DNA from 2 places in the Achromobacter sp. KK8 genome. Region 1 is predicted to be linked to the other one. Evidence: riboswitches for the same ligand, from Rfam matches in the RefSeq annotation. Region 1 holds a riboswitch; the other holds the start of a gene.
What was found. A riboswitch is a leader RNA that binds a small molecule or an ion and turns the genes downstream of it on or off. The one in region 1 is predicted to bind glycine.

Region 2: linked by a shared signal. The riboswitch ahead of ACVN9Z_RS26305 (D-amino acid dehydrogenase) and the one ahead of gcvT (glycine cleavage system aminomethyltransferase GcvT) in region 1 are both predicted to bind glycine.

Annotation. Positions count from the first base shown of each region.
Region 1 is NZ_CM135178.1:808,042-812,924, reverse strand. Features, by position in the region: gene ACVN9Z_RS03755 (superoxide dismutase) at 1-311, shown strand, start outside; gene ACVN9Z_RS03750 (ZIP family metal transporter) at 339-1,232, shown strand; glycine riboswitch at 1,302-1,394, shown strand; glycine riboswitch at 1,428-1,550, shown strand; gene gcvT (glycine cleavage system aminomethyltransferase GcvT) at 1,638-2,738, shown strand; gene gcvH (glycine cleavage system protein GcvH) at 2,836-3,213, shown strand; gene gcvP (aminomethyl-transferring glycine dehydrogenase) at 3,306-4,883, shown strand, end outside.
Region 2 is NZ_CM135178.1:5,710,275-5,715,157, reverse strand. Features, by position in the region: gene ACVN9Z_RS26310 (sulfite exporter TauE/SafE family protein) at 1-374, shown strand, start outside; gene ACVN9Z_RS26305 (D-amino acid dehydrogenase) at 426-1,655, opposite strand; glycine riboswitch at 1,700-1,786, opposite strand; glycine riboswitch at 1,788-1,879, opposite strand; gene blaELC (ELC family class C beta-lactamase) at 2,017-3,243, shown strand; gene ACVN9Z_RS26295 (3-hydroxybutyryl-CoA dehydrogenase) at 3,271-4,284, opposite strand; gene ACVN9Z_RS26290 (NAD/NADP octopine/nopaline dehydrogenase family protein) at 4,287-4,883, opposite strand, start outside.

The DNA of each region.
Region 1 (4,883 bases):
CCCGCGCCATCGACACCGAACTGGGCGGACACGCCGCCTTCCGCGAAGCCTTCACCAAGGCGGCGCTGACGCGCTTCGGCAGCGGCTGGGCCTGGCTCAGCGTGACGCCCGCCGGCAAGCTGGCGGTGGAAAGCAGCGCCAACCAGGACAGCCCGCTGATGCAGGGCAACACGCCGATCCTGGGCCTGGACGTGTGGGAACACGCCTACTATCTCAAGTACCAGAACCGCCGCCCGGAATACATCGGCGCCTTCTACAATGTGATCGATTGGCCCGAGGTGGCGCGCCGCTACGCCGCCGCCGTGGGCTGAGCCGGCATTGCGCGGGGGCAGCGGTCCATGAATACCTTCAGCCGTCATCGCATCCGGCCCGCGGCCACCAGCGTCAGTGTCTGGACGCTGGCGGTGCTGGTCGCCTGCCTGGGCCTGCACCAGATGTGGGTCTATTTCAACGACCACGCGCCGCACGTGGCCGACGCCCTGCTGGGCGGCATGGTCGCCGCGGGCGCCACCGCGGCGGGCACGCTGCCGATCCTGTTCGCGCGCACCATCCCGCAGAAGATGCAGGACAGCATGTTCGGCTTCGGCGCCGGCGTGATGCTGGCCGCCAGCGCCTTCTCGCTGGTGGCGCCGGGCATCGCGGCGGCCGAGGCGCAGGGCGCGGGGCCGTGGGGCGCCGGCCTGACGGTGGGCGCCGCCATCCTGCTGGGGGCGGCGGCGCTGTTGCTGATGGACCGGTTGCTGCCCCATGAGCATTTCATCAAGGGTCGCGAAGGCATCGAGGCCCACCGGCTGCGCCGAACCTGGCTGTTCGTCTTCGCCATCACCCTGCACAACCTGCCCGAAGGCCTGGCCATCGGCGTCGGTTATGCCGGCAACGATCCGGTGCGCGGCACGGCGCTGGCCACCGGCATCGCCATCCAGGACATCCCCGAGGGCCTGGTGGTGGCCGTGGCGTTGATCGCCGCGGGCTACAAGCGCGCGTTCGCGGTGGCGCTGGGCATGCTGTCGGGCCTGGTCGAGCCGGTGGGCGCGGTGCTGGGCGCGGCCGTGGTGGGCTGGTCGGCGGCGCTGCTGCCGTGGGGCTTGGGCTTTGCCGCCGGCGCCATGTTGTTCGTGATCAGCCACGAAATCATCCCCGAATCGCACCGCAAGGGGCACGAGGTCTACGCCACCTGCGGGCTGATGCTGGGCTTCGTGCTGATGATGCTGCTGGACACGGCGCTGGGCTGAAGCGGCGCCCGGGCGGCGATCGCGGATCAACAACGGAACCGCGTTTCGCGGTATGCTTTCGGCGCTGTCACGCATGTTGCGGGAGAGAGCGGCCGTTCGCGGCTGCCGCCGAAGGCGCAATTCGCCCGGAATCGCTCAGGTATCCCATACCGCGCATGCTTGCCCTGTCCCGGTTTTCACCGCGCGGACTCGGCAAAGCAGCACTCTGGAGAGACCTGGCGCCGCTGCCCAATCAGGGACATAGCGAGCAGCCCAGGCGCCGAAGGTGCAAACCCGCCACGCGGGGCAACTCTCAGGCAAAAGGACAGAGGGGCGGAAGATTCAGCCGTTGCGCGGGCGTTTTCCGTCTGTCCGCCAGCGGCATTCCGTAACCCTGGCACCGCTGCCGCTCCGGAGTACCCGCGCATGTCCGCAACCCTCAAACGCACCCCGCTGGCCGAAGAACATATCGCCTCCGGCGCCCGCATGGTCGATTTCGGCGGCTGGGATATGCCCCTGGCCTACGGCTCGCAACTGGAAGAGCACCACGCGGTGCGCCAGGACGCCGGCATGTTCGACGTTTCGCACATGCTCAACGCCGACGTCACCGGCCCCGACGCCTACGCCTTCCTGCAACGCCTGGTGGCCAACGACGTCGCCAAGCTGACCGTACCGGGCAAGGCGCTCTACACCTGCATGCTGAACCCGCAGGGCGGCGTCATCGACGACCTGATCGTGTACTTCTTCGCGCTCGACGAATGGCGCGTGGTGGTCAACGCCGGCACCGCCGACAAGGACATGGCCTGGATGCAGCGCGTCAAGCAGGCCGGCAAGTTCGACGTCACCATCACGCCGCGCCGCGACCTGGCCATGATCGCCGTGCAGGGCCCCAACGCCCGCGCCAAGGTCTGGGCCGCGCGCCCGGCCTGGCAGGCTGCCAGCGAGCCGCTGACCTCGTTCGTGGCCGCGCGCGTCGGTGACGACACGCTGGTGGCGCGCACCGGCTACACCGGCGAAGACGGCTTTGAAATCGTGCTGCCCGCCGCCGAGGCGGTGCAACTGTGGCGCGACCTGGCGGCCCAGGGCGTGCGCCCGGCGGGCCTGGGCGCGCGCGACACGCTGCGCCTGGAAGCCGGCATGAACCTGTATGGCCAGGACATGGACGAACTGACCCAGCCCGGCGAAGCCGCGCTGACCTGGACGGTGTCCCTGAAGAACCCCGAGCGCCGCTTCATCGGCCGCGACGCGCTGGAGCAGTTCGCCACGCCCGCCGCCTTCGTCGGCCTGAAGCTGCAGGAACGCGGCGTGATGCGCGCCCACATGGCGGTGCGCACCGCGCACGGCGTGGGCGAACTCACCAGCGGCACCATGTCGCCGACGCTGGGCGTTTCGATCGGCTTTGCCCGCCTGCCGCAAGGCGTGGTCGCGGGCGACACGGTCGAGGTCGACATCCGCGGCAAGTGGGTGCCCGCCCTGGTCTGCAAGCTGCCGTTTGTCCGTAACGGCAAAGCCGTCGAACACTCGTAAACTCGAAGCTTCACGCCGGTGGCCGGCCCTGCGGGGCGCGGCCGCCGGCGCGAGGCGCGCAACACCATTTCCTTATCCGAATCCCCCAGGAGTTCCCATGAGTCTGCCCACCGATCGCAAGTACACCGAGTCCCATGAATGGGTCAAAGCCGAAGGCGACGTGTTCGTCGTCGGCATCACCGATACCGCCCAGGACCAGCTGGGTGACCTGGTCTTCGTCGGCGACGTCAAGGTCGGCGCCAAGCTGAACGCGGGCGAGACCGCCGGCGTGGTCGAGTCGGTCAAGGCCGCCTCCGACATCTACGCGCCCGTGGCCGGCGAAATCGTCGCGTTCAACGACGAGCTGGAAAGCAACCCCAACCTGATCAACGAATCGGCCTTCACCGCCTGGATCTTCAAGATCAAGCCGGTCAACGCCGCCGATGCCGACAAGCTGCTGGACGCCGCCGGCTACGAAGCCGTGGCCAACGGCTAAGCCGGCCAGGGCGGGCGCGGCGCTGGCGCCGCCGCCCGTCCATGCATCACCGTCCGTCCTTCCCGACGACACCGCCATCTCGAGATCCCCCCATGTCGCGCGCCCTAGACACCCACACCGACTTCATCCCCCGCCACATCGGCCCCTCCGACGCCGACCAGGCCGCCATGCTTGCCGCCATCGGCAGCCCCAGCCTGGACGCCCTGATCGAAGAAGTCGTGCCACCCAAGATCCGCAGCCAGGCGCCGCTGGCGCTGCCGCCGTCGCGCAGCGAAGCCGACGTGCTGGCCGAGTTGAAGCAGATCGCCGGCCGCAACAAGGTCTTTCGCAACTACATCGGCCAGGGTTACTACGGCACGCAGACGCCCAACGTGGTGTTGCGCAACATTCTCGAGAATCCCGCCTGGTACACGGCCTACACGCCGTACCAGCCCGAGATCTCGCAGGGCCGCCTGGAGGCCCTGCTGAACTACCAGACCATGGTCGCCGACCTGACCGGGCTGGACATCTCCAACGCCTCGCTGCTCGATGAAAGCACCGCCGCCGCCGAAGCCATGACGCTGGCGCGCCGCAGCGCCAAGTCGCAAAGCCCGGTGTTCTTCATCTCGCGCCACGTGCATCCGCAGACCATCGAAGTCGTGCGCACGCGCGCCGAGGGCCTGGACATCGAGATCGCCGTCGGCGACGAGGCCGAAGGCCTGCCGGAATGCTTCGGCGTGCTGCTGCAGTACCCGCACAGCACCGGTTCGGTGGCTGATTACCGCAAGCTGGCCGAAACCGCCCACGCGCAAGGCGCGGTGGTGGCCGTGGCCACCGACCTGCTGGCGCTGGCGCTGCTGGCCGCGCCGGGCGAGTGGGGCGCGGACATCGCCATCGGTTCGGCCCAGCGCTTCGGCGTGCCTTTCGGTTTCGGTGGCCCGCACGCCGGCTTCATGGCTTGCAAGGACGCCTTCAAGCGCAACATGGCCGGCCGCCTGGTCGGTGTGTCCAAGGACGCCCAGGGCAACCCGGCGATGCGCCTGGCGCTGCAGACGCGCGAACAGCACATCCGCCGCGAGAAGGCCACCTCGAACATCTGCACCGCGCAGGTGCTGCTGGCCGTCATGGCCGGCATGTACGCCGTCTGGCACGGCCCGGCCGGCATCCGCCGCATCGCCGAGCGCGTGCAGCGCTACACCGCCATCCTGCGCGCCGAACTCGGTAAGCTGGGCATCAAGGTCGCCAACGACACCTTCTTCGACACGCTGCTGCTGGAAACCGGCGCGGCCACGCCCGCCATCATCACGGCCGCCGAGTGCGAGCACATCAACCTGCGCCGCGTCGACGGCGCCCGCCTGGCCGTGTCGCTGGACGAAACCGTCACCGCCGCCGACCTGCAGGCCCTGGTGAACGTGTTCGCCGCCGGCCTGGAGCGCGATGACGTCGAACTGGACATCGACGCGCTGGACGCCAAGGCGGCCGGCGGCATTCCCGCCGCCGTGGCGCGCGAAAGCGCCATCCTCAAGCACCCGGTGTTCTCCAGCGTGCAGTCGGAAACCGACATGCTGCGCTACCTGCGCAAGCTGGCCGACAAGGACCTGGCGCTGGACCGCACCATGATCCCGCTGGGCTCCTGCACCATGAAACTGAACGCCACGGCCGAGATGATTCCCATCACCTGGCCCGAGTTC
Region 2 (4,883 bases), 1.5 Mb from region 1:
GCTGGGGGGACGGCGCGGTCGGGCTGGTGGGCGGCGTGATGGGCGGCATCGGCGGCTTCGCCGGCAGCGTGCCGACGCTGTGGTGCACGCTGCGCGGTTTCGGCAAGGACACGCAGCGCGCCGTGATCCAGAATTTCAATCTGTCGATGCTGGCCGTGACCATGGCCACCTACCTGGCCACGGGCATCGTCACGCGCGACATGGCGCCCATGTTCGCCGTGGTGGCGCCGGCCATGCTGATCCCCACGCTGCTGGGCACGCGCCTGTACATCGGCATATCGGAAGTCGCGTTCCGCCGCCTGGTGCTGGGGCTGCTGACCTGCTCGGGACTGACACTGCTGGCCTCCTCGGTGCCGCGGCTGCTGGGGTATTGAGGGCCGATCCGCGTCCGGCCCGCTCCCGGCCTGTGCTCTGCCGCAATGGCTTCACGACAGTCCCACTCCTTCCCGCACGCTCGCCGCCAGCATCTGCGCCGTGGCCGCCGACAGCGTCCAGCCCAGGTGCCCATGGCCGGTGTTGTAGAACACGCCGGGCCGCTTGCCGGGGCCGACGCGCGGCATCATGTCGGGCATCATCGGCCGCAACCCGCACCAGGGCACCACGCGCGCCGTGCGCACGCCGGGAAAGTGGCGGCGGGTCCAGTCCACCAGCGGCTGGATGCGTTCGGCGCGGATGTCCAGGTTGAAGCCGTTGAACTCGGCCGTGCCGGCCACGCGGAAACGGTCGCCCAGGCGGCTGGTGACGATCTTGGCGGCCTCGTCCAGCAGGCTCACGCTGGGCGCGGCGGCCTGGCTGGCGGCGTCGTCCAGGTGCACGCTGATCGAATAGCCCTTGACCGGATAGATGTTCAGCCTGTCGCCCAATTGCCGCGCGAACTGGCGGCTGGCGGCGCCGGCGCAGACCACGATGGCGTCGGTCTCGTGCTGTTCGCGCCGCGTGCCGTCCTCGCGCGCCAGGTCCAGCACGTAGGGCAGGCCGTCGCGGCTGATGGCGCGGATGTCGGCATCCTGTTCGAAGCGCACGCCGCGGCGCGCGCAGGCCCGCGCCAGGCCGCTGGTGAACTTGTGGATGTCGCCGGTGGCATCGGACGGCGTGTAGAAGCCGCCGTGGCAGGGCGTTTGCAGCGTCGGCTCGATGCCGCGGATTTCCTCCGGCGTGACCGCGTGCCGCTCCAGCCCGCCTTCGCGCAGCAGCGCGTTGGCGCGGCGCGCGGTCTCGAAGCTGGCGGCATCGTGGTAGATGTGCAGGATGCCGCGGCGCTCCAGGTCGAAATCGATGCCTTCCTCCTCGGCCATGGCGTACAGGTGCTGGCGCGCCTCGATCGCCATGCGCGTGGTGGCGATGGTGTTCTGGCGATAGTTGCGGATCTGCCCCATGAACTGGGCCAGCCATGAATACTTGTGCCAGCTCGGACGCGGATTGAGCAGCAGCGGCGCGTCGTGGCGGCCGAGCCAGCGCAGGCCTTTCAGGATGGTGGCGGCGCTGTTCCAGACTTCGGCATTGCTGGCGGACAACTGGCCGCCGTTGGCGTAGGACGTCTCCATGGCGGGATAGCGCTGACGGTCGTAGACGGTGACGTCGTAGCCCAGTTTGCTCAAGGCGTAGGCGGACGTGACGCCGGTGATACCGGCGCCGATGATGGCGATGCGGGGCATGATGGCTCCAGATGGCGTGGCCACGATCCGATGATCGCGGCACCCCATCTGTCTCTGTACCTGAGAGCTTCACCCGGGCGCGAGGGCGCGGGTTCCCCTTCGGTGGGCGCCAGGCGCCTCTCTCCAGATTGTCTAGACCGCGCAGTCCTGTTGCCTGAGAGTTTCCGGGGCGGTTGCTCCGTCGGCGCCCGCCACGGGGGACGGGACTCTTCTGCGGGGTTTTGAATCGACGCAGTGAGAATAGCCAAAATCTGCCGCGAGCGGGACTCAGGGTTAATACCAGGAAGGAGGCGGATAGGCTCTACACTGGGCGCCAACCCGCGCGGCACGCGCCGGTCAGAAAACGAAAGGACGATCCCGCATGCGCGCTCCGGCAATGTTCCGTATTTCCCTGCTATCCACGACGTTGGCGCTGGCCCTGGCCGGCACCGCCTCGGCCAGCCCGGCCGTTGCGCAAGCGCCCGCCGCCAAGGCAGCCACGGCATCGGCCTCCGCATCCACGCCCGCCAAGGCCGATCGCGCCACCGCCGCCGTCGACGCCGCGGTGGCCGAGGTCATGCGCCAATACGGCATCGACGGCATGGCCATCGGCGTCAGCCACAACGGCGAGCAGCGCTTCTTCAACTATGGCGACGCCTTGCGCCAGCCGCGCCGCGCCGTTTCCAGCGACACCCTGTTCGAACTGGGTTCGATCAGCAAGACCTTCACCGTCACGCTGGCCGCCTACGCGCAGGCCACGGGCCGCCTGTCGCTGGCCGACAGTCCGGCCAAGTGGGTGCCCGAGCTGCAGGGCAGCGAATTCGCCAAGCTGACGCTGGTGAACCTGGCCACGCACACCGCCGGCGGCTTTCCCTTGCAGGTGCCGGACGCGGTCCAGAACACGGCGCAACTGATGGACTACCTCAAGGCCTGGACCCCGCGGTATGCGCCCGGCACGAAGCGCACCTATGCCAACCCTAGCATCGGCATGCTGGGCGTGGTGGCGGCGCGCGCGCTGGGCGAGTCCTACGTGGCGGCGATGGAGCAGCAGCTGTTTCCCAAGCTGGGCCTGCGCGACACCTGGCTGGAAGTGCCGCCGCGCAAGATGCCCGACTACGCCCAGGGCTACGACAAGCAGGACGCGCCGGTGCGCCTGAACCCGGGCGTGCTGGCCGACGAGGCCTACGGCGTGAAGTCCAGCGCCCGCGACATGCTGCGTTTCATCGAGATCAACCTGGGCGCCGCGCCGGTCGACGCCACGCTGCAGCGCGCCATCGCCGAGACCCACACCGGCTATTACCAGTTGGGCGCGATGACGCAGGACCTGATCTGGGAACAGTATCGCTACCCGGTGTCGGTGGACGACCTGGTGCGCGGCAACTCCGCCCAGGTCGCGTTCGAGACCCTGCCGGTCAAGGCCCAGCAACCGCCGCTGGCGCCGCAGCAGGCGGTGTGGGTCAACAAGACCGGCGCCACCAACGGCTTTGGCGCCTACGTGGCGTTCGTGCCGTCGCGCAAGCTCGGCATCGTGATCCTGGCCAACCGCAACTATCCCAACGAGGCGCGGGTGCGGTTGGCGCTGCGGGTGCTCGAGGCGCTGGCGCCGTGAATGCCGCCGCCCGGCGCGCGGCGGCCTTCAGGATCGGGCCGCAGGGGGCGCCTGGCCGGCCGCCCTGGCGCCATCGAACCTCGGCAGCAACCCCATGATCTCCAGCCGCGCGCACAACTCGCCCAGCCGCCGCAGCTTGTACGCTTCGACATCCATGCCGCCATAGTCGTAGAAGCCTTGCCCTTCGCGCAGGCCGTTGCGCCCCTGTTCCATGTTGCGTTCGATGATGGCCGGGGCCGCGAAGCGCGCATCGAGCGCGCCGGACAGGTAGCGCGAGGCGTAGTAGAGGATGTCGCCGCCGCCCCAGTCGATGAACTCCAGCAGGCCCAGCACCGAGAAGCGCAGGCCGAAGCCCAGCCGCACGGCGGTGTCGATGTCCTCGGCGCTGGCCACGCCTTCCTCGACCATGCGGGCCGCCTCGTTCATGGCCAGCGCCTGGATGCGCGGCACGATGTAGCCGGCGGCGGGCGCGCACCGCACCGGCGTCTTGCCGGCCAGGCGCAGCACCGCCAGCAGGTCCTGCAACGCCGCGTCGCTGGTCCGCGGGCCGGGGCTCACCTCCACCAGCGGGATCAGGTAGGCGGGATTGAGCCAGTGCGCGTTCAGGAAGCGGCCGGGCGCGCGCACCATGTCGGCCAGTTCGGTGACCAGGAAGGTCGAGGTGGTGGAGGCGATGACGCTGTCCGGCGCGCAGGCCTCGCCGAGCCAGTCGAAGGTGTCGCGCTTGATGTCCAGTTGCTCGGGCACCGCCTCGAACACCACGCGGGCGCGGGCCAGGTCGGCCAGGGCGTCCTCGCGCGCCACCAGGCGCACGCGGCCCAGCGCGGTGTCGGCCTGGGCCTCGTCCAGCAGGCCCAACCGCACGAGCGTGCCCAGTTCGCGCCGCAGGCCGCCCAGCACGCGGGCGAAGGTTTCGGCGCGCTCGCCGCGCGCGCGCGGCTTGATGTCGATCAGCGTAACGTCCAGTCCGGCATGGATGTATGACAGGGCGATGCCCATGCCCATGCGGCCGGCGCCGACCACGCACAAGGTCCGTTCCATGGTCAGCATCCTTGCGCGAGCAGCGCGACCATGTCGGCGCGCGACAGGGCGTCCAGCCCCAGCGCCTCCAGCGTGCGGCCTTCGGCGTACAGGTCGCGGCCGGTCACGGCCGAGGCCACGCTCAACAGGCCCTGCGCCACCGGCGTGGGCACGCCGGCCCAGCGGCCGGTCGACACCAGGAACGACAGGCCCAGGCGCGTGTCTTCCAGCATGTAGCGGTGCGTGCCCAGGTCGATGGTTTCGCGCCAGTCGCCGCTGTCGGTCAGCTTGCCGTGGGCGCCGCGGCCATACATCCATTCGTCGCCCTCGCTGGCATAGTGGTCGGCCAGCGGAAAATGCGGCGCGGCGTAGCCCAGCGCGGCGCGGATGGCGATGCGTTCGGCGTCCAGCGCGTCGGTCACGCGGCGGATCGACGGCTGCGTGCCCTCGTTGTGGATGTCCCAGCGTTCGAAGTGTTCGAGCGGACCGGCGTTCATCAGGATCAGCGGCGGGTGGATCACCGGGCCGGCGTTCATCAGCGCCCCGGACAGGGCGTCCTCGATCGGTTCGACGCTCGGATAGGCCTGCGCCAGCGTTGCCAGCGCGGAGCCGGCCAGGCG